Regions from separate parts of the Aestuariirhabdus haliotis genome, predicted to be linked through region 1. Evidence: predicted binding sites of a transcription regulator. Region 1 holds the regulator's gene; each other region holds the start of a gene.
The links. The regulator sigma-54, encoded in region 1, starts transcription at its own class of promoters, with help from an activator protein. The targets are predictions, from matches to a motif close to TGGCACNNNNNTTGCTNT.
Positions count from the first base shown of each region.

Region 2: nirB (nitrite reductase large subunit NirB) is a predicted target of sigma-54. The motif match lies at 1,187-1,204, and genes of this name have one in related genera.
Region 3: glnK (P-II family nitrogen regulator) is a predicted target of sigma-54. The motif match lies at 3,372-3,389, and genes of this name have one in related genera.
Region 4: MIB40_RS03060 (flagellar hook-length control protein FliK) is a predicted target of sigma-54. The motif match lies at 2,973-2,990, and genes of this name have one in related genera.

Region 1 is NZ_JAKSDZ010000008.1:20,537-26,443, forward strand. Features, by position in the region: gene rapZ (RNase adapter RapZ) at 1-122, opposite strand, end outside; gene ptsN (PTS IIA-like nitrogen regulatory protein PtsN) at 224-679, opposite strand; gene hpf (ribosome hibernation-promoting factor, HPF/YfiA family) at 688-975, opposite strand; gene MIB40_RS07810 (RNA polymerase factor sigma-54) at 1,100-2,629, opposite strand; gene lptB (LPS export ABC transporter ATP-binding protein) at 2,749-3,474, opposite strand; gene lptA (lipopolysaccharide transport periplasmic protein LptA) at 3,482-3,991, opposite strand; gene lptC (LPS export ABC transporter periplasmic protein LptC) at 3,978-4,550, opposite strand; gene MIB40_RS07830 (KdsC family phosphatase) at 4,558-5,082, opposite strand; gene MIB40_RS07835 (KpsF/GutQ family sugar-phosphate isomerase) at 5,082-5,907, opposite strand, start outside.
Region 2 is NZ_JAKSDZ010000019.1:847-6,753, forward strand. Features, by position in the region: gene MIB40_RS11805 (hypothetical protein) at 1-286, opposite strand, end outside; gene nirB (nitrite reductase large subunit NirB) at 1,271-3,817, shown strand; gene nirD (nitrite reductase small subunit NirD) at 3,855-4,178, shown strand; gene MIB40_RS11820 (NAD(P)/FAD-dependent oxidoreductase) at 4,192-5,547, shown strand; gene MIB40_RS11825 (molybdopterin-dependent oxidoreductase) at 5,544-5,907, shown strand, end outside.
Region 3 is NZ_JAKSDZ010000064.1:8,472-14,378, forward strand. Features, by position in the region: gene MIB40_RS18325 (GGDEF domain-containing protein) at 1-225, shown strand, start outside; gene MIB40_RS18330 (MAPEG family protein) at 233-658, opposite strand; gene MIB40_RS18335 (hypothetical protein) at 715-969, opposite strand; gene MIB40_RS18340 (ammonium transporter) at 1,537-2,769, opposite strand; gene glnK (P-II family nitrogen regulator) at 2,847-3,185, opposite strand; gene MIB40_RS18350 (accessory factor UbiK family protein) at 3,699-3,968, shown strand; gene MIB40_RS18355 (CaiB/BaiF CoA transferase family protein) at 4,189-5,403, shown strand; gene MIB40_RS18360 (DUF4336 domain-containing protein) at 5,436-5,907, opposite strand, start outside.
Region 4 is NZ_JAKSDZ010000002.1:252,278-258,184, forward strand. Features, by position in the region: gene fliM (flagellar motor switch protein FliM) at 1-840, opposite strand, end outside; gene MIB40_RS03055 (flagellar basal body-associated FliL family protein) at 944-1,471, opposite strand; gene MIB40_RS03060 (flagellar hook-length control protein FliK) at 1,742-2,938, opposite strand; gene fliJ (flagellar export protein FliJ) at 3,180-3,626, opposite strand; gene fliI (flagellar protein export ATPase FliI) at 3,694-4,998, opposite strand; gene MIB40_RS03075 (flagellar assembly protein FliH) at 5,022-5,907, opposite strand, start outside.

The sequences.
Region 1 (5,907 bases):
GCCAGAGAGCCCAGAAGTCCAGCCGGCATATTATCGACGCAGTAAAAACCCTGGTCTTCCAGTACGTGTAACGCACTACTTTTTCCTGAGCCTGATCGTCCACTGATTATGACTAGTCGCATGCCACTTTTTCCACTGAGTACAGGCAGCGAGCCACCTGTCCATTGACTGAATTAGTGGAAGTATATCAGCTGGTAAGTGACAGGTCTGTGACCTGAGGGATTCAGTCAATCGGCGCGATAGCGATGGTGTAGAGTTCGCTGCCATCTTTTGCGTGGCGAAGATTGTTACGATAGCTGGCATTGTCCAGCCGTCCCGCCAGTTCTTGCAGGATAGCCAAATGTTCGTTGGTAGCTTCGTTGGGTACCACAAGGGCGAAAATAAGATCCACCGGATTGCCATCCATAGCATCAAAATCGATGCCATCGGAGAGTTTTAATAGGGCTCCCATGGGTGCGGTGCAGGATTCGAGTCGGCAGTGGGGTATGGCGATACCCTTGCCAAAACCGGTGCTGCCGAGTCGTTCACGCTCGATCAAGCCATTAAAAAGATTATCCGCCGAGATTTCCGGAGCGCCCTGGGCAATGGTTTCCGCCAGGGTTTCGAGTACGCGTTTTTTGCTGCCGCCTTCCGCAGCACAAAGGCTGCGGTCGGGGCTTAGGAGGGTTGTCAGGTTCATGGAGAATATTAACGAGAGAGGTTCTTTTCCTTGTGTTTCATCAGCTGACGATCCAGTTTGTCGGCCAGCATGTCGATGGCGGCATACATATCGTCATGGACAGCAGTGGCGTGGATGTCAGCACCGCGAACATGGAGGTTGGCCTCTGCTTTTTGCCCTTCTTTTTCTATGCTCAGGGTGACGTTGACGCTGGTGATGGTGTCGAAATGTCTTTCCAGACGGTCAACCTTGGTTGCTACATACTCACGCAAAGCTTCTGTTACATCGACATGATGTCCACTGATGTTGATTTGCATGCGTCTCTCTCCTAGATGGGTTTTTCGTGATACTGAACCGACACCATGTCGTGCTCAGCTGTGTGCCTCTGTTTCGATCATATCCGAGACTCGATATTTCTATGTTGCTATTAATCAATATAACCTATACCAGACGTTTTCTTTCGTTTGATGGAGGAATGGACAGGGATTCTCGATACTTGGCGATGGTGCGGCGGGCTACCTGAATTCCTTGCTCGGCAAGCAGACCGGCTATTTTACTATCGCTCAATGGTTTTTTTGGGTTCTCGGCGGCAACCAGTTTCTTGATAATCGCACGAATGGCGGTGGAGGAGCATTCCCCACCACTGGCCGTGCTGACATGGCTGGAGAAGAAATACTTCAGCTCAAAGATGCCCCTTGGGGTGTGCATGTATTTTTGCGTTGTGACCCGGGATATGGTCGATTCATGCATGCTGACGGCTTCCGCAATATCATGCAGAACCAACGGTTTCATGGCTTCTTCGCCATAATCCAGAAAGCCGCGTTGGTGTTCGACAATCTGGGTGGCGACTTTCATCAGGGTCTCATTGCGACTTTGCAGGCTTTTAAGGAACCAGCGGGCTTCCTGCAGGTGGTTTTTCAAGTAGGTGTTGTCGGCGCTGTTATCGGCTCGCTTGACGAGGGAGGCGTAGCCCGAGTTAATCCGTACACGGGGCATGGCATCCGAGTTGAGTTCAACAATCCAGCGCTCGTTGACCTTTCTGACCGTTACATCGGGAATGACATATTCGGGCTCGCTGCTTTCGATACTGGCTCCAGGCTTGGGGTTCAGGGTCTGGATCAGCTCGATTGCCGCTTTGAGTTCGGGTTCTTTGAGGCGTGCTTTGCGCATCAGTTGAGCATAGTCATGGTTGCCCAAAAGGTGGATATGTTTTTCAACCACCAGAGCGGCCGGTTTCAGGTGGGGAGTGTCGCTCGGAAGTTGGGCCAGCTGGATCAGCAGACATTCGCTCAGGGAGCGCGAAGCGACCCCTACAGGATCGAACTGCTGTATCCGGCGAAGTACGGCTTCGATCTCATCAAGCTCAATCTCCAGATCGGCATCGATGCTGTCGAGCAGCTCCTCGCAGCTGCAGCCAAGGTAACCATCCTCTTCAAGAGCGTCGATGATAGTGATCGCAATGGCACGATCGGTATCGCTCATTGGAGTCAGGTTAAGCTGCCATTCGAGATGGGATTGCAGTGAATCCACCGTGCTGGCACGCGCCGCTGGATTGTAGTCATCGTTGTCCGATGGGGCTGAAGAAGCAGGTAAGCTCGATTGATAGACATCGTCCCAGGCAGAATCTACTGGCAGATCATTGGGGATGTTGTCCTGCCAGTCGTCGGAAAGAACCTCGTTCTCGTTATTGGCGCTCTCGCTGCTCTGTTGTTCCTGCTGGCGTTGCTCACCTTCATTGAGAGCGGTTGATTCGGCTTTAATATCGAATTCCGTACCGTCACGGGCTTCATCTTGCTTTGAGCTGGGTTCTTCCAGGCCGTCTTCGGCCTCGAGCATAGGGTTAGATTCGAGGGCTTGCTGAATCTCCTGTTGAAGATCCAGGGTAGAGAGCTGCAGAAGTTTTATGGCTTGTTGCAGCTGAGGCGTCATCGTCAGCTGCTGGCCCATTTTCAGGACTAGGGATGGTTTCATAGATAATACAATGTCCGGTCCATATACTGCCTACTCCTCGCATGGGTTACCCCGGTAGCCTCTTGCACCGGCAAAAATCTTGCATGGCGTCTATTATAGAGCCGAAGTACTCCGAATGCCTATATTCGAAACTGGTGTCCGAGATAAACGTCTTTCACCTTTTGGTTACTCAGAATGGCTTGGGCATCGCCCTCTGCAATGATTTTGCCTTCGCTGACAATGTAGGCGAGCTCGCAGATATCGAGGGTTTCGCGCACGTTATGGTCGGTAATCAGAACCCCGATACCTTTGTCACGTAAATGACGGACGACATCCTTGATGTCATTGACAGAGATAGGATCTACCCCGGCAAAGGGTTCGTCGAGCAAAATAAAAGCGGGTTCAGTCGCCAGTGCCCGAGCAATTTCGACCCGGCGTCGTTCACCACCGGACAGACTGATGCCTTTGCTATCTCGAAGGTGAGAGATATGAAACTCGTTGAGCAACTCCTCCAGTTTGGCCAGGCGTTGCTTGCGATTGAGGTCCTTGCGGGTTTCTAAGATCGACAGAATATTTTCGGTGACAGTCAGCTTGCGGAAGATTGAGGCTTCCTGAGTCAGGTAACCTATGCCTTTGCGGGCCCGACCGTGCATGGGCAGACGCGTGATATCTTCGCCGTCCATCAGGATTTGGCCGTTGTCCGACTGAACCAGGCCAACAATCATATAAAAGCTGGTCGTCTTGCCGGCGCCATTGGGTCCCAGCAACCCTACAATCTGATTGCTGTTGATGCTGATCGAAATGTCTTCGACGACGTGCCGGCCACGATAACTCTTTGCCAGGTGAAGTGCTTTCAGGGTTGCCATAGATCGCTTACTGCTTGCTCTTGGGTTGAATGACCATCTCGACACGGTTCTTTCCGGTGCGACTGGTGGCACCCTGGGCGTTGACCGCCTGGGTTTTCATATTGTAATGAATGACATCGCCGGTAAAGGAGTTGCCCTCCTGAAACAGTTTGGCGTTCTTGATCAGCTTGACTTTGTCTTTGGCGATGGCGTAATCGATGGTATTGCCATAGGCCTTGATAATCTCTTTATCGACAGCCGGTTTTTCCTGGTAATGAGCTGGTGTGCCTTCCGCTACCATGCGAGTCACCGCACCCGCCTTGGTGTAGATGGTGACTTTATCGCCGGTAATATGAATCGAGCCCTGGTCCATGGTGACACTGCCTGTGTAGATGGCTCGTCCGGCTCCTTCGTCGATATCGGCCTTGTCCGCTTTAATGCGAATCGGTTGTTCCTGGTCTTCTGGCAGGGCTTGTGCGCCCGTGCTGGCCAGAAGGGTAGAGAATAAGAGAACAAGTAAGGGTTTAGTGGTGCTCATAGATGCCTCTGACGTTCGATTGTAATTGAACGCGGTCCTGGTTGAGGTGGGCCTTCATTCCCACAGCATGAGTGATCCCTTCGGGAGAGGTAATAACGACCGGTCGATTGGTTTCGGCCAGTTGTTGTTCAGAATATAGAGTGATGAAATCGGTATCAAGGCGGCCTGTTTCCAGGCCTTCTCTGGATAGCATGGTCATGCTGACATCGTCCCAGAGTTCCAGGTCTTCGTTGCCAGGTAACAGTTTTCCCGAGCGCGCACTGATGAGGCGTTCACCCATGTCGCGTATCAAAATAACACGGGGTTCACGAATCATGGTCGTATCGTTGTGGGGGAAGTGGTTTACTCGTTCAGCTTTGAGGCGATGATCGGGTTTACCCAGTTCGTTAAATCGGGTCACCTGGGCATTATCCAGGTAGAAGTCCACTTCCTGGCGCTCACGAGGGTCGATATTGGGCGGTGCGAGTGTCTGGCGAAGTGGTGTGTTCTCGTAAAGATACAAGCCGGCGTAGGCAAATAACACTCCACATAACAACGTAACCAGGACAGCTCTAATCATGAATCACTCACAGGTAACTATCGAGGGCACTTTGTAACTTACCCTGAGCGGCAAGCAGGGCGTCGCAAAATTCACGGGCTGCGCCCTGACCACCTGAGGATTGGGTCACGGCGATGGCGTGTTGCTTTACAAAGCTGTGGGCATTGGCCACGGCGGCGCCCAGGGCTACGTGACGGATGGCCGCGAGGTCGGGCAGATCGTCGCCCAGGTACGCCACCTGATGCAGCTCCAGCTGAAGGCTGGGCAGAAGTTCTTTCAGGGCGATCAGTTTGTCTTCGCGACCCTGAACCAGGTGTGAGATGCCCAGGTTTTTTGCGCGCCGGGCAACCAGTTGCGAGGTGCGGCCGGTGATAATAGCCGTTTCAATACCGGCGCGTTGCAGCATCTTGATTCCCTGCCCATCGAGGGTGGAGAACGCTTTGAGCTCCTCGCCGTTTTCGCTGAACAACAGTTGGCCGTTGGTGAGTACGCCATCGACATCAAAAACAGCCAGACGAACCTGTTTGGCTTTTTCTTCGTACTGACTGAACATCAAACGACTCCTGCCTTTAACAGATCGTGCATGTTAAGCGCCCCGACAGGTTTGTCGTTATCATCGATGACAATCAGGCCGTTGATTTTGCTTTCTTCCATGATATGGACCGCTTCAGCGGCCAGCATACCAAGGGTGATGGTTTTGCAGTGCCGGGTCATGACGTCATCGATGGAGGTCGTCGCCATGTTGAGTTCGTGATCCAGCGAGCGACGCAAGTCACCGTCGGTAAAGACGCCGCTCAGGGTTCCTGCAGCGGATACAATCGCGGTCATTCCCAAACCTTTTTGAGTCATCACCAGCAGGGCGTCTCGCAGCAATGTGTTTTCATTGACAATGGGGAGGCGTTCGCCGCTGTGCATGATGTCGTCCACTTTTAACAGCAGGCGGCGACCCAAAGAGCCGCCCGGGTGGGAAAAAGCAAAGTCTTCGGCGCTAAAACCTCGGTGTTCCAGCAGGGCGATGGCCAGGGCATCCCCCATCACCAGAGTTACGGTAGTGCTGGATGTTGGTGCCAGGTTGAGCGGGCAGGCCTCTTCTTTAACGCTGGTATCAAGGTTGACGTTGGCCGCTTGAGCTAAGGCAGAGTCGGGGTTACCTGTCATGCTAATCATGGGTACCCCAAGCCGTTTGAGTAGGGGGATCAGGGTGACCATCTCGCCAGTGTTACCGGAATTGGACAGGGTGATAACCACATCATCGGCGGTAATCATGCCCATGTCACCGTGGCTTGCTTCTCCTGGGTGAACGAAGAATGCGGGGCTGCCGGTGCTGGCCAGGGTGGCAGCTATTTTAGTGCCAATATGGCCGGATTTTCCCATTCCT
Region 2 (5,907 bases), on a different contig from region 1:
TTTGACTTTCATAACGCTCCCACTCTTGCTTGTACTCTAAACTTTCATCTTTGAGATTGGGATATTCACGCCAGTAACCTTCCCCTTTGATCTCAAGCATTGCCCAATGCCACGCATCATCATGAAATACGAGCCAACGGTACTCGTCACTTTCCGGTTTGTACGAAAACAACCTCTTAGAAGCTGATTCAATTTCATCTTGGGAGTACACACCAATATTCAATAAGCACCACTCAAACATATGACGCTGTTGTTTCAGTTGGCTTAAGTACTCTTCTTCTTTCATTCGTGTTTACACATAACAGCTAATTATAAGGAAGAACGTCCCCTTTTCTCTTGAGGGATCAATTCTTGTTAATTCGGTTCGAAATTTATTTATCTAGTAAAACACCAATAAAATCAACGTTTTAAAAGCCCGCAAGAAATTCACCTCACAGAAAACAAATCCTTCCCACACGCTCTGAGTGTTAAATCCTAATCTCCATATACTATCTAGCAGCCCTTAAAAATCAATTACTTAGCAGCCAGTTTCCAGTGTACAGGCGACGTTCTTCCACTGTACACGGAAAAAGCGAATTCACGAGATGAAAACGCCGTAGCCAAAATGAATAACCTGCGACCTCACACCTATCGTTCACAGTATCCGACTAGCACCACACCAATTCCCCTCTAAACCGACAAACTATCCATCCATGATTCAAAGATGTTTAGGACATACGAATGTCGCTTAGGCCATGGACGGCTGATAACGACCCAGGCTTACCGTGGGGCGAAGCCCATTGTCAGGCCCGAACCCTGGAGGGAAAGTTTGTGCAGCCGAAGGCCGGCTTTGTGAGGGGAGCGGTGACGAACAGGGATGTTCTAATGCAGCGAAGACCATGGACGGTCGAGAGCTGCCTTTGCTTCGTTTGTTTGTCACGCACAAAGAAATGAAGGCACCCGTCGGGGTGCCTCCCGACAACCCCCGTGTGTTAACAGGACGAACAAATCCCCCCGCACCCATATCGCGCATCCACTCCTAACCCACAAGCACCAGAGTGGCGCACCATTTGAATACGCCCTGCCCCCAACCCTGCACCAGCACAGAGCCTGATGCCCAAAGACTGGGCCCACAAAACGCGTAAAGAACCCAGAACGAATAGAATAAAACCATAAAAATCATATAGTTAAACCAAAAAAGCGAGATTGGTACGCTTTCTGCTTTAAGCCTGTCAAACCCGAATCTGCACGATGGGGCAGTATTCGAACCTGAAACCGGCAGGGGCACATTATGAGCAGCACATCAAAACAACGGATCATCGTGATTGGCAATGGCATGGTAGGACATCAATTTATTGAGTCCCTGCTGGCCAGCGAACAGGCGGATCAATTCAGCATCACCACGTTCAGCGAAGAACCACGTCCCGCTTACGATCGTGTCCACCTGAGTGAATACTTTGCCAACCGCAGCGCCGACCCGCTGGCCATGGCCACCGAGGCCCAGTACCTTGAGTCGGGCGTCGAGATTTTGCTTGGCGATAAAGTGGTCAGCATCGATCGCCAGCAGCGCCAGGTGAGCTCCGCCAACGGCAAAACCCTGAGCTACGACAAACTGGTTCTGGCCACGGGTTCCTACCCTTTTGTGCCGCCCATCGAAGGCAATGACCGCAAGGACTGTTTTGTCTATCGCACCATTGAGGATCTGGAAGCCATTACCGCCAGCGCCGAAGCCGGCGCCAAAGTCGGTACCGTTATCGGCGGCGGCCTGCTGGGACTGGAAGCGGCCAAGGCCCTGACCGACCTGGGGATGGAAGCCCATGTGGTGGAGTTTGCGCCCCGCCTGATGGCGGTGCAGCTGGACGATGGCGGCGGCGCCCTGCTGAAGCAAAAAATTGAAGACCTGGGCGTGGGTGTGCATCTGTCCAAAGCCACCAGCGCAATCGTCGACGGCGAACGCTGCCAGCATCGCATGAGCTTTGCCGATGGCGAATCGCTGGAAACCGATATGGTGGTGTTCTCCGCCGGTATTCGACCCCAGGACGAACTGGCCCGCAGCAGCGATCTGGAGATTGGCGAGCGCGGCGGTATTGTCATTAACAATCAGTGCCAGACCTCGGACCCGGATATCTACGCCATTGGTGAGTGCGCGCTGTGGAATCAGCGCATCTTTGGCCTGGTGGCACCCGGCTATCAGATGGCAAAGGTGGCGGTTTCTCACATTATTGGCGGCGATGCGACATTCACCGGCGCCGATATGAGCACCAAACTGAAGCTGATGGGGGTCGACGTGGCCAGCATTGGTGATGCTCAGGGCCTGACCCCGGGCGCGCGTATTTATAACTGGTTTGACGAACCGGATCAGGTGTACAAGAAGATTGTCGTCAGTGAAGACAAGCGTCACCTGTTGGGGGCGGTCCTGGTAGGCGATGCCGAAGAGTACGGCACCCTGTTGCAATACATGCTCAACGATATTGCCCTGCCCGAATACCCCGAATCCCTGATTCTGCCCAACCGGGGCGACGACGGCCAAACCGGACTGGGGGTGGGCGCTTTGCCGGAAACCGCGCAGATCTGTTCCTGCCACGATGTCTCCAAGGGAGATATTCGAGCCGCGATTGATGGCGGTTGCTGCTCGGTTGGCGACGTCAAGGGCGAGACCAAGGCGGGCACCGGCTGCGGAGGTTGTGCCCAGTTATTGACCTCGCTGGTCAATCACGAATTGGAAGAGCGCGGCGTTTCCGTCAACCGCGATCTGTGTGAACACTTCCCCTATACCCGCCAGGAGCTGTATCACCTGGTGCGGGTGGGCCGCATCGAAACCTTCGCTGAATTGATTGACCAGCATGGCCAGGGCCATGGCTGCGAGATCTGCAAGCCGGCCGTTGCCAATATTCTGGCCAGCTGCTGGAACGACTATGTGCTTAAGCGCGATCATATTGGCCTGCAGGATACCAACGATATCTACCTGGGTAATATGCAAAAAGATGGCACCTACTCCATTGTGCCACGCATTGCCGGGGGCGAGATCACGCCGGAAAAATTGATTGTGATTGGTGAAGTGGCCAAACAGTATGGTCTCTACACCAAAATTACCGGCGGCCAGCGCATCGACCTGTTTGGCGCCCAGCTGCACGAGTTACCCGACATCTGGCGCGTACTGGTCGATGCCGGATTTGAAACCGGGCACGCCTACGGCAAGTCGGTGCGTACCGTGAAATCCTGTGTCGGCAGCAGCTGGTGCCGCTTCGGCGTCGATGACAGTGTGGGCCTGGCGATCGAAATCGAGGATCGTTACAAAGGTTTGCGTGCGCCGCACAAACTCAAGTTTGCGGTGTCCGGTTGTACTCGCGAATGCGCCGAAGCCCAAAGCAAGGATATCGGCGTTATCGCTACGGAAAATGGCTGGAACCTTTACGTCTGCGGTAACGGTGGCATGAAACCCCGCCATGCCGATCTGTTCGCTACCGATCTGGATCACGACACCCTGATCAAAACCATCGACCGCATCCTGATGTTCTACATTCGCACTGCCGATCGCCTGCAGCGGACCTCGGTCTGGATGGAAAACCTGGAAGGGGGTCTCGACTATTTACGCGACGTCATTCTGGAAGACAGTCTGGGTCTGGCAGAAGACCTGGAAGCCGAGATGGCTTTGAACATCGAAAATTACCAGTGCGAATGGGCCACCACCCTGGACGATGAACAAAAGCTGAAGCGCTTCAGCCACTTTATCAATAACGACGAGACCGACAGCAACCTGGTCTTTGTCGAAGAGCGCCAGCAGCGACGCCCCGCCAGCGACGAAGAGCGCAGTCAGCTGATTGCCAAAGCAAGTTAATCTCACTTTTATCGGACATTAGTCGACAGGAAGCATTATGAACTGGAAAACGATCTGCGAACTCGAAGATATCGATCCCAACACCGGTGTCTGTGCGCTGGTTAACGGCCAACAGGTTGCCGTCTTTCGACTGGCGGAACAAGATCAACTGTTTGCGATTGGCAACTACGATCCTGCGGGTAAAGCCAATGTACTGTCGCGGGGTTTGATCGCACAGCTCAACGGTATTACCAGCGTGGCCTCGCCCCTGTACAAACACCATTTTTGCCTGAGCAGCGGTATTTGCCAGGAGGACACGAACCTCAAGGTCCCGACCTATGAGGTTCGCGTGCAAGGCTCCGCGGTAGAAGTCGCGGCTTGATGAGTGTTGCCTGATGAGCACTGACGCCGCCCCGCCCAACACCCCAAACCTTGCTGACGAGGACAAACCTCGACTGCTGATTATTGGCAACGGCATGGCGGCCACGCGCATGCTCGATGAATTACTGGCGCTGGCTCCCGATCGCTATCGCATTACCATTATTGGTCGTGAGCCCGGCCCCAGTTACAACCGCATCATGCTATCACCACTGCTCGCCGGCGAAACCACCTTCGACGACATCACCCTGCACGATCAGCAATGGTATCGCGAACAAGGCATTAGCCTGCTGACTGGCGCCGACTATAGCGTTACCCGGATTGATCGCACTCGCTGCACGGTGCACTGCCAGAACGGCGCCTGCCTGGCCTACGACCGACTGCTGATTGCTACCGGCTCGTTACCCAGCATTCCGCCCATCAAAGGGCTTGGGGCGCGAGAGAAAATGCCGCGCGGCGTGCTGGGCTTTCGCGACCTGAATGACGTTGATGCCATGCGCAAAACCGCCATGAAGGGTGGCGAAGCCGTGGTGATTGGCGGCGGTCTGTTAGGTTTGGAAGCGGCCCATGGGCTCAATCAATTGGGTATGCAGGTGACCGTTGTTCACCGCAGCGAGCACCTACTCAACCGCCAACTCGATTCGGAGGCCGCGGCACTGTTACGAGAAGAACTGGAATCCCGAGGCATTCGATTTGCCCTGGGGCGTACCAGCAAACGGGTGCATACCAACCAGACGTTCGAACGCCCATCGGTCAGCGAACTAGAGCTCGATAACGGACAGCGCTTGCCGGCCCAGCTGTTGATTCTGACCACGGGTATCACACCCAATATAGCGTTGGCACAGGCGGCCGGCCTGCAATGCAAGCGTGGCATATTGGTCAACGATTGCTTGCAAACCTTTGATCCAAAAATTTATGCCATTGGGGAATGTGTGGAGCACCGGGGAACCACTTTTGGTCTGGTAGAACCGCTCTACGAACAGGCACGCACTTGCGCCAACCACCTCGCGGCCTTTGGCACCAGTCAGTACCGTTTTCGAGCGCCGCCGACCCGCCTGAAAGTGTCCGGCGTACAGCTGTTTTCCATGGGAGATTTCTCCTCGACCGCCGCCGCAACAACCTCCTCTGCCAGGGAAGTTCTGGTCTATCGAGACCCCGCCGGGGCCGAATACCGCAAGCTGGTACTGGAAAACCATCGCCTTATTGGCGCCGTGCTGTACGGCGATGTCAGCGAAGGCCCCTGGTTTTTTGAACTGTTGAATTCAGGCACTGATCTTCGTTCCCTGCGCGATCATCTGATGTTCGGCAAGGCCTGTTGCGAGAACATCCTGAAAGTTTCGTCCGATTCCAGGTCGCAGGAGATTGCCGCTTGAATGATTTAACCCTGCCGCGGATGCATGACCGTCCTTCCGAAGCCTCGTCGGTGCATTGCGTAAAAACCACCTGCCCCTATTGCGGTACTGGCTGCGGCGTTAGCGCCGAGGTTCGTTCAACACCGGGGCAGGACAACATCATCGCTATTAGTGGCGATAACCAGCACCCCACCAATGCCGGCAAACTCTGTTCCAAAGGCAGCCACCTGGCCGAGACGCTGGAACCTTCAGCCCGCTTGCTGGCACCCGAGGTGGATGGACAGACAACCGACTGGAAGCAGGCGCTGGCCAGTGCCGCCGATCGTCTGCAAGCCATCATCGACCAGCACGGTCCCGACGCCGTGGCCTTTTACTGTTCCG
Region 3 (5,907 bases), on a different contig from region 1:
GTTTATGATGCCAATCTGTCTCGAGGGGATGTGGGCGGAGTGGATCGTATTACCGTCAGCATCGGTATTGCGACGGTCACGCCAACTCAGAAAATCACCCTGAAAGACCTGATCAAATGTGCCGACCTGGCACTCTATAAGGCCAAGTTCAACGGCCGTAATCGTTGTGAGCGATTATCACTGAAAGAGCAACTGGAGCATGGGTTGTTTAATTCAACGCCATAAGGCAACGCTATAACAGCACTAACAGTGCATTCACGGCCAACCCAAACAACGCTAAAGTCGACAGCACAAACAGCCCAAAGCGCACCTCAATTTTATTGACCAGAGCTTGCACCAGGCTATGAACTACGCGCAGAACAACGTAACTCCAGGCCAACACCAGATTGGCACCCGAACCCTGTTCGATCAATGCCAATACCAGCGCCAACGCATAAAAAATGGTCGGCTGCTCCATAAGGTGAGTGTAGTTATCCGCTTTCCATTGCACCGGTGGCGGTAGCTGCGCCATTTGTGCACCTCGAGGCGCATGGGAATCCGGTGTCATGCCGGCTTTATGCATGGCGGGTAGACGGGTGGCGTACATCCAGACCCACATCACCAGAGTCCAGGCAATCAGGGTAACAACCGGCAGCAGTATCGGCTGAAAGGCTTGCATTTATCTTCCTTCTTATTAACTGGATTGCTATCTAGCTTCCCCCACCAGGAAGTGTGTTAACGAGCAAGTCCTTTTTGAGCTTTGAAGAGCGGGATTAATTTTATAACAGCAATAACATCAATAAGTACACTGATAACGATCAGGAAGTAGCAAAACTCTCTGTTGTTAAGTACCGGATGAAAAGCATCACCCTGTACCGCTACCACACCATACAACCCCAGACCCAGTGCGATTGTCGCCGGCAAGGTCAAAAGCTGAATCATCAGAATCGACTTTTTTATGGAGGTTTTATCTTGAAGGTCGGTTGTCATTGAGCACCCTTAAACAGTTTACTGCCCTTGAAATGCGCTCGTTTTACTGACTGGACACCTGTGTGTCGAGATTAGATTCTGCAATCTGTTAACTGCATCCTCAGACCCGGCGTTTTAATCCATAATTGTGAACAGGGACCACCCGGACTGAACTGTCGTGCAAAAATTGACGACCCGGCTCGATCGAACTTTGCCCCATTAGCCGATGGCTTTGCTCAAAAACGCTAGCAACTCAGTACGGGATGTGACACCAAATTTTTTATAAACCTAAGCCTGCTGTTTAGAACAGTTCATTGCCGATCTTTGGCAGGTGATACCTGATCATTTTATCGGACATACTTCACATCCTTTAACGCTACCACCATCCCTGGCTCTCGCGGCATACCGTACATCCTCCAACATAGGCCGCTACCGCCATCCCTGGCTCTCGCGGCATACCGTACATCCTCCAACATAGGCCGCTACCGCCATCCCTGGCTCTCGCGGCATACCGTACATCCTGTACATAAAAAAGGGCGCCTGGAGGCGCCCATTCGTTTACTGCTTTGTTTTTACTTATTGATACTATTACTTGTTCGTAAACTCGGGGTAGGCTTCCATACCGCACTCGGCAAGGTCAACACCCTCGTACTCTTCCTCTTCGGTAACCCGGATTCCAGTTACAGCCTTGAGGATCGCCCAGACAACCAGGCTGGCTCCGAAGACCCACACGAAGATAGTCAGGGCGCCGATCAGCTGACCGCTGTAGCTGGCACCGGTATTGGTCGCAGGCACAACCAGCAGACCGAATAGACCCACTACACCGTGAACAGAGATCGCACCGACAGGATCATCAATCTTCAACTTGTCCAGAGACAGGATAGAGAAGACCACCAGCACACCACCGATCGCACCGATCAGGGTCGCCTGGAAAGCGCTTGGAGTAGAAGGCTCAGCCGTAATAGCTACCAGACCCGCCAGAGCACCGTTCAGCGCCATGGTCAGATCCGCCTTACCGAACAGCAGACGCGCAGTGATCAGTGCGGCAACCACACCACCAGCCGCCGCGGCGTTGGTGTTCAGGAAGACCATGGCAACCGATGCAGAGCTGGCAACATCGCCCAGCTTCAGGACAGAACCACCGTTGAAGCCGAACCAGCCCATCCACAGGATAAAGGTACCCAGGGTCGCCAGTGGCAGGTTGGCACCGGGAATGGCGTTAACCTGGCCATTAGCACCGTACTTGCCTTTACGAGCGCCCAGCAACAGGACACCAGCCAAAGCAGCGGCAGCACCGGCCATGTGCACGATACCGGAACCGGCGAAGTCAGAGAAACCAAGGTCACCCAGGTTGTACATGCCAAAGACATCGCCACCGCCCCAGGTCCAGTAGCCTTCCATTGGGTAGATGAAACCGGTCATAACCACGGCGAACAGCAGGAAAGACCACAGTTTCATACGCTCGGCAACCGCACCGGACACGATCGACATGGCGGTCGCTACGAACACCACCTGGAAGAAGAAGTCAGACGCGCCAGCGTAAATAGAACCGCCCACGAAGCCGTCTTCACGCTCGGCGAATTCGCCCATCACGCCATCCACATCGACATTTTCGATGCCAGACAGCAGCGGCGCGCCACCGTACATAATGGCGTAACCGCAAACCATGTACATCACGCAAGAGATCGCAAACAGGGCGATGTTCTTGGTCAAAATTTCAGTCGTGTTCTTGGAACGGACCAGACCGGCTTCCAGCATGGCAAAGCCGGCGGCCATCCACATGACCAGTGCGCCGCACACCAGGAAGTAAAAAGTATCCATCGCATACTGGAGATGATAAAGGTTGTTTTCCACAACAGTTCCCCTCTAAAAATTGAGTCGTTAAATTCGGTAGGTGTTTAAACGGCGTCGGTGCCGGTCTCACCGGTACGAATCCGGATCACCTGCTCAACGGAAGTCACAAAGATCTTGCCGTCACCAATTTTGCCGGTATGGGCCGCCTTGGTTACCGCTTCAATCACCTGATCGAGCAACTCGTCGGCGATGGCAATTTCCAGCTTGACCTTGGGCAGAAAATCCACCACATATTCGGCACCGCGATAGAGTTCGGTGTGGCCTTTCTGACGCCCGAAGCCTTTCACTTCAGAGACGGTGATACCCTGAACACCAATCTCGGAGAGGGCTTCACGCACATCATCGAGCTTGAAGGGTTTGACTATTGCTGACACTAACTTCATGTAGAATCTCCTGGTTTGTTTTCGGGCCCGGCCGTTGGCGCTGCGTCCCGCTCTTATTCTCTGGTCTTCCTGACCGGGCTGACCTTAGCCATTTACGCTTGGGTAAAACGCTGATGGCTAAGACCATGCATCCTCGTAGCAACTGTTCCGCAAAGGTACGCCTGAACAATTACGCGATACCTGCTCTTTGCATTGGCTGTGCCAAAACCATTATTTTCTTTATTTTCAATTAGTTAACATTAGTTACACGATTTCTTCGAGCCCCCCCAGGCTTGTCAGGCACCATTATTGGTCGACGCCCCCTAGTGGCGCACCAATAGGGGGCAAACCTTCCCTGTATCGTGCAGCAGGCACCATAAGCGCCCATTTAATGGACAGCCATGGTGCATTCCGCGGTGAAACCCCAGGCTTATCAAGGCCATTTCGGGCCAGCTGGCCGTTGGACCAATCCATTGCCAGCAACGCCTGTGCTAGAATGGCGCCTCTTCCAGAACCAACAGATTTTGCCTAGCTATGATTGATAAACTGTTTATTGCCGGCCTGAGTCGCCAGGCCGCCCAGATTCTCAGCGGGGACAAGTCCCAGTTTCATCAGGACGCCGAACAAAAGCTTCAGCTTTTACTGCAGAACGCCTTCGGCAAACTGAATCTGGTAAGCCGTGACGAATTCGATACTCAGGCCGCCGTTCTGGCGCGAACCCGGGAACGTCTGGAAGCGCTGGAAAAACGCTATCAACAACTCGTTGATGACCTGGAAAAGAAAGACGACCCTAAAGGTGAGTAAGCCCCTGGTTTCGTCCATGTTATGAAACCTGCTCAGCTGCTCCCCATTTACGCCCAGCCAGGCTTGTATTTTCCACCCGGCAAACCATAGAGTAGGACTCTTGCCCTAGCGGTTTGATACCGCCTTCGATGGAGAGTCTAATGCGCTGCGCTTACCCCCGAACTAAATGGCCCCTCAACCCAGCGAAGCGTCATTTGTCGCTGTCCAGCGGGACCTTGTTATGAGCGGCGCACTGGAAGGCATTCGGATACTCGACCTGAGCCGTATCCTTGCCGGCCCCTGGGCGACCCAGATGCTGGCCGATTTCGGCGCTGAGGTGATCAAGGTTGAGCGCCCGGGCAACGGTGACGACACCCGGGGCTGGGGTCCGCCCTATATAAAGAACGCAGCCGGGGAAGATACCGAAGACGCGGCCTATTTCCACGCCGCCAATCGCGGCAAGCGCTCCATCAGCATCGACATTACCCAACCCGAGGGTCAGCAGCTGATCCACAAGCTGGCCAAACAATGCGATGTGCTGGTAGAAAACTACAAGGTCGGCGGGCTGGCAAAGTACGGCCTCGACTACGACGCCCTGCGATCAACTAACCCCTCTCTTATCTACTGTTCCATCACCGGCTTTGGCCAAACCGGCCCTTATAAAAGCCGCGCCGGCTACGACTTTATGATCCAGGCCATGGGGGGCCTGATGAGCATAACCGGAGATCCACAGGGGCAACCCATGAAAGTTGGAGTTGCCCAGGCCGATATCATGACCGGCCTCTATGCTTGTAACGCCATTCAGGCGGCGCTGATTCATCGTATGAAAACGGGGCAGGGACAACAGATTGACCTGGCACTGCTCGATGTTCAGGTCGCCACTCTGGCCAACCAGGGCATGAATTATCTGGCCAGCGGCAAGAGCCCCGAACGGCTGGGCAATGCTCACCCGAATATCGTGCCCTACCAGGCCTTCGCTACCGCCGATGGCCATATCATTCTGGCCGTAGGTAACGATGCCCAGTTTGCCAAATTCTGTACGCTGGCCGGACAACCCGAATTAGCCCGGGATCCCCGCTTTGCCAGTAATCGTTCTCGCGTCGAGAACCGGCATCAATTACTGCCTGACATCGAATACTTGATGCGCCAGCACAACAGTGACTGGTGGCTGGAAAACTTATCCCGGCAAGGCGTACCCTGCGGCCCGATCAATACCTTGGAACAGGTCTTTGCCGACCCCCAGGTTCAACATCGTCAGATGCAGGTTGAACTGCCTCATACCGAGGCCGGTAACAGCCCTTCCATTGCCAATCCGGTGAAGTTTTCTGAAACCCCCATCAATTATCATCAGGCACCGCCCCTGCGCGGGGAGCATAGCCAGGAGATTCTCGAAGAGCTATTGGATATGAACCAACAGGACTGGCGTCACTTATTCGGGAAAAACATTGTGCAATAGCAGAGCCCATCATTCGGAGACTTTGCCGTCTATTATTGCTTCAGTCGGTAGCTTTCAAGCGATTGATGACAATCATGGTTGCTTCCTAATAAGCCATCGCAGAGCTGCACAAAAATCTCTTTTGCCCGGGATTCAATAATGTCCCCGTGGGCTATGATAATGCGCTCAAAATCCCATTGAGCAATGCGATCAATCGCCGCCGAAAACGCAAGTTTATCCTTTAGAATAAACTTGCGCTTCAAGGGGGGGGCAAGACAGATTCCTTTAAAGCCCATAGGCTCCAATACCCATCGAGTGATTAACCCGGCCAGTCCAGGCGGGCGAGCGTCATAATGCTGAATCAAATCCGTAACAATCAGTGAGCCGGTTCTGGGGTGGAAAAACACCGTCTCATCAAAAAATGGTGCGCCCTGTATATGCACTTGCTCAAGGTCCTTCTTCCACGCTAAAACAGGAGAAGCACCCAATAGACGATACTGGTTGGATCTAATCTTGGCGGGTATA
Region 4 (5,907 bases), on a different contig from region 1:
AATCACATCACCGGCCTTCATTTCAAGCACGTCCCGCAATGCAATTTTTCGGTCAACCACGGTTGCGGTCAGATCAACCCGGGCGGACATTATTTCTTCGCGCAAAGATCGAATCCAACGTTCATCACGATCATCGACATCGCTTTGCACCCCGGCATCGAGCACTTCCCGAATGGGCTCAATCATGGAATAGGGCAAGGTGACATGCATATCACCGCCTCCACCATCAAGCTCAATATGAAAGGTGCTCACCACAACCACTTCACTGGGGCTAACGATATTTGCCAGAGCCGGATTGACTTCAGAATTCACGTATTCGAAATCAAGCTTCATTACTGGCGCCCAAGCCTCTTTCAAATCGATAAAGACCTGCTCCAGCACCAGTTGCACGACCCTGTTTTCGGTCGGTGTAAACTCACGCCCCTCAATCTTGGCGTGCAAACCTTCACCGCCAAAAAAGTTGTCAACCAACTTAAAAACCAGCTTGGCATCCAGAATAAAAAGCGAAGTACCCCGTAAAGGTTTTACCTTGACCAAATTTAAGCTTGTGGGGACATAGAGGGTATGACCGTACTCACCAAACTTCATTACCTGGACACCGCCAACAGCCACATCGGCACTTCTTCTTAGCATATTAAACATGCTAATACGGGTATATCGGGCAAACCGCTCATTGATCATTTCAAGGGTCGGCATTCGCCCACGAACAATACGGTCCTGACTCGTTAAGTCATAAGATGAAATACCATCGGGTGATGCGTCTGTCTCAGTCTCAACATCGCCACCATCTACCCCGTGAAGTAGCGCATCTATCTCGTCTTGTGATAATAAATCTTGCACGATATGTTTCCCAACGAGCCATTATTCTTAATTGAACAGAAAAAACTCATATATCAAAGCTACTTGTCCAATTTATCCCTACCAATCTCTGATTAAAAATCAGTTACTGCATAACAAAATTAGTAAATAGTATGGCTTCGACAGATTCACTGCCGGTTTCCATTGCCATAATCTGCTTCACAGAGGCCAAAGCCTCGTCTTTAAGCTTTTGCTTACCCTCATTGGAAGCCAGGGCGTCAAAATCCTGCTGACCAATAACCAGATTCAAATTGTTTCTGATTAGAGGCAAGTGAGTTTCCAGCACTTTCAATGGTTCCTGCTCGCGCGCCATGATAGTGATATATAACTGCAAGTATCGCTGCCGACCACCCACATTAAAATCGACAATAAAGGGTTCCTCTAATTCAAAATAAAAGGCTTCTTTCGTACTACTTGTTTCACTTTCCTGAGTCTCATCAGTCTCAGTCACGGCAGCTTTATCCTCACCCATCAAGAGGAAATAGGTCGTACCTCCCCCAACACCACCCAGTAGCAATAACGCCAGCACAATAAATATAATGAGCTTCTTTTTACTGCCCGATGCCTGTTCTGCACCATTTTCCTGTTCACCGGCCTGATCATCATCTGCCATGTCAATTATCCGTCATAAGACCGCCATATCGCTCATTACTGCAAAAGCCAAGCCAACATAGCGAAACTAAAATCTGCTGATTCATTAAAAAATCAACTCGTGTTGCATGCCGGGCACCTCTGGATAACTCGGAGCTATCCTGGAACCACTTTATGCTTGATAGGAGTCTAATTTGAAGGTGGCGGAGTTGCCAGCAAAGCACGCCAGAAAACAGATAGGGCGGGTTCGGAGCTCCCAAACCCGCCCTGATCGCTTTACCCCCTCACAGGGTTAAGCGTAATAATCAACCAAGCCAAGACTCTGGGCCCCTGCAGCCATATTAACAGCCTCCTCATTGGCATTATCATCCTCCGAGCTCCCGGTCATAGAACCTCCAGGCCCCGAATCGGCATCCCCACTATCCCCAGTCGATTGCTGCTGAGCCAGATTTTGCTGGGATACATCGACATTAACCAATTGTAACCCCTGCTGATCAAACATTTCGCGAAGCCTCAACAACTGCTGTTCGAGCGCATCCCTTACTTGCCCATGCTGACTGGTAAATACGACGCTAGCCTGCTCACTATTGATGTTAATTTTAACCTCCAGCGGTCCCAATTCGGGAGGGTCCAGACGAATCTGGGCAGACTGCACGTTTTGGCTGCTCAACCACATCACTTTATCCACCACCGCTTCACCCCAACGTGCGGTCCCCACAGGCTGGGTTATTTCGGTCACCAAATGCTGCTGACCGCCGGGTTGAACTTCACGAGTCTGAATAGCGTAGCCGTTAGCCATAGGAACGACGTTGGTTTGCACCTGTGTATCCGCACCCGACGACAGACCTTCAATCGGTGCTAATACCGGATTCTGCAAAGCTTTGCCTTCAGATGAGTTTCGCTGTAGTAAAGCGCCCAGTTCTCCTGATGAACGACTATCAGGCAAACCCGTTTCGGTGATCGTCGCCAAGGGAGCCAGTGGATCGGTCCGAGACTTTATATCCGCTTTCTCTTGCTGCCCAGACAGGGGCCTCAATGTTTGAACCCAGCTAACTAACGATTTATCTTCAGCGTCGTCAGCGGCTGAATTGATAGCCTGGTAGGTCCCCGATACCGGAGCTGCCAACGGAGCGGCTGCCGTTTCAGTGTTCTCATCCGTCGAACCAACCGACGGCAAAGGCTGTTCAGCCTCCGGCAAGGCCTTGCCGCTTTGCAATGCCTGTAGTGCTTGCTGGACAAAGGGCGGCAACTGGGCCAACAGCTCTGAAAATTGCTCATCACTCAGGTTATCAAGACCTTCGGGGAACAGTTGCGCGAGAACTTCTGGCGGCAACATATCCTGAAGATTCTCTTTTAAATCAGCTAGTTGCGAGGGTGTAAAAGTAACCGGCTGCGCTTCTCCAGAACCGGGCATCACCCCGGAGGCGGTCGTCTGATCGGTGGTTGGTCTTGTTGCCGTGAACGATAAAAGTGCGGTTCCGTTTTGCATAACATAGTACTCACTGTCGGGTTACACGTTCAAAATAGCAATAAGTGGGCCAAAACTTGTATACGGTACATTTCTGAATAGTGTAGGGAGGAAAAGGGATAACTTGATCCAAATGAAAGTGACGGTAAAGCAATTTGAATCGCACTTCGATTGGGTTCGCTCTGCCCGGACGTGTTTTGATCAAGTCGGGTTAGGCTCCTGCCAAGCTTTCTATCCGTCAAAGACGCTCTGAATAAAAGCCTCAGCGCTTGATGTTATGGCCTCGGGCACTGCGGGTCGTGACCAACTCATCAATCTCTTTCTGTTCGCGCTGTTCCTCCCAGCGCCGCTCTTCAGTCAGATAGTTCTCGCGCAACTGGGTAATACTCATGGTTCTTCCCCGAGCAGAGATCCAGTGCTGACGAAGCTGCTGCATATGGGCATTCACCCTTTCTATTTGAGCTTGTTGTTCATTAATTGCTTCACTGAGCTTGCCGATAAATTGCGACATCTGCTGCAGCTGCTGCACGCTTGAGACCTGCTTTTCCCGAACCTGTCGATGGTATTCCTGCTGGTAGGACTGCAACTGTTCCAGCTTCTGCTGTTCCTCGTGCAAGCGAGCGTTCATTTGCTTAAAAAGCTGGGCGGCTTTTTCTTCATCGGCAGCGGTCACCTGCAACACCGTGTCCATGCGAGTCGATCGTTTCATACTCTACAGCACCTCCACAGCTCAGCATTCCTCGTAGACAAGGCTATCCTTTGAGCGGCCAGATCCATTAGTCACCCATAACCGTACGTAATCCCGACAGGCTATCCTCAAAACCCAGGTTTTCCCGTAAGCCTTGTTGCAGGAAACTGCGCATAACCGGGTTACGAGCTATGGCATCATCGATCATGGGATCACTGCCGGCGTTGTAAGCCCCAATGGCAATCAAATCTCGATTCTTCTCATACAAAGAGTAGATATGCTTGAAGGTTTGGGCCAGAGAGAGGTGCTCATCAGAAACGATTTGAGGCATAGCCCGGCTGATGGATGCTTCTATATCGATCGCTGGATAATGCCCTGCCTCCGCAAGCCGTCGAGACAAGACAATATGTCCGTCCAGTATGGCTCTGGAAGCATCAGCTATAGGGTCCTGTTGATCATCACCCTCTGCCAATACCGTATAAAACGCGGTTATGGAGCCACTGCCGCTGGCACCGTTACCCGCGCGCTCAACCAATTGCGGTAATTTGGCAAACACAGAGGGGGGGTATCCCTTGGTAGCCGGGGGCTCTCCCACCGCAAGGGCAATTTCACGCTGAGCCTGTGCGTATCGGGTCAGGGAATCCATAAGCAACAACACGCTCTTGCCCTGGTCACGGTAATATTCTGCGATCCGGGTACATAACATGGCCCCACGCAATCGCATCATTGGTGAATCATCTGCCGGTGATGCCACCACTACTGAACGGGCCAAGCCCTCAGAGCCGAGAGTTTCTTCGATAAACTCTTTAACTTCTCGACCCCTTTCTCCAATCAGGCCAACAACCGTAACATCGGCACTGGTGAAGCGGGTCATCATACCCAACAGCACACTCTTACCAACCCCACTGCCCGCAAACAAACCAAGCCGCTGCCCACGCCCCACCGACAGCAATGAGTTGATAGAGCGTATTCCCACATCCAGAGTATCGGAGATAGGCTGTCGGCTAAGCGGGTTGATAGACTCCCCCGTAAGCGGCACATAATCATCGGCATCCAGAGCACCCTTGCCATCCAATGGCTTGCCCAAGCCATTAATGACCCGCCCCAACATACCCATACCTACCGGCACCAGACTCTCACTTTCCTGGGGTATCACGCGCGCTCCGGGTTGAATTCCAGGCGCCGATTCAAGTGGCATAAGAAAAACACGCTTGTCATCGAACCCCATCACAACGGCTTCAATATAGCCGCCCTCGTGGGTCTCAATCAGACAGCGTTTACCGGTGGAAACCTTGCAACCCACCGCTTCAAGAGTAAGCCCGACCATGCGGGTAAGACGCCCAGCTACGACAGGATCAGAGACGGGCGTAAGGCTGTTCTGATAAGCCGCCATGCGGTCGGAAAACTGAACCCGTTTCACTGCGAATTCTCATCAGGCGGTGACGAGGAAGGCGGTACAAGCGCCTCTGAACCCGTTTTATCAACCTCAACATTCGATGCCCCGGATTTACTGGCAACCACCTCATCAGAAAGTGCATCCTCTGTTGATGCTGTCATGCTATCTTGAGATTCCACCGGTTGAGTTTGAGGCTCGGAGGCAAGTTCCTCATCCAGCTCAGCTTGAGACAGTTCAATGTGCTGCTCAACCTCGGCCAGGCTTTGTTGTTGCTGCTGGGCTATCTGCCCATGGGTATGCAGATGCTGCTCGGCAACCTGCTGGGCTATCATTTCAACCTTCTTCTCGATCGAAATATCGATCAAACTGTCATTGGTCTCGATGCGACAGCCACCTGGCGAGAGGCTGGCGTCGGGGAGAATTTGCCAATCCCCCTGAAGCTCATCGCACAGTTTTTGCACAACCGCTTGATCATGAGGATTGATGTGTACGCGAATCGTATCGGTATCCAGAGGCAACTGCTTAATCGCCTCGCGGCACAGATTCTCTATTTGTGAAGAATCCAGCATCAACTCACGACCGATGACCTCTTTCGCAATGGATAATGACAATTCTGCCAACGCCCGGGTAATGGCTTCATCCTGATCGATAATAGGATGAACCAGTTGCCGGCTCAGTTCAGCAATCATATCGCCCTGGCGTTTCAGCTGGGCGTCAAATCGTTGACTGGCTTCCCTTTCAGCCCTTTCAATGCCAATACTCTCACCCTGCTTTTCACCATCTCGCTTGCCCAGGGAAAAGCCTTCGTCATAACCCGCCTGTTTGCCTTCGGCAAAGCCTTCCACATAAGCCTCTTCACGAGCAACTTTCAACTGTTGCGCCTGGGTCTGAGCAGGCTGTTCCGGG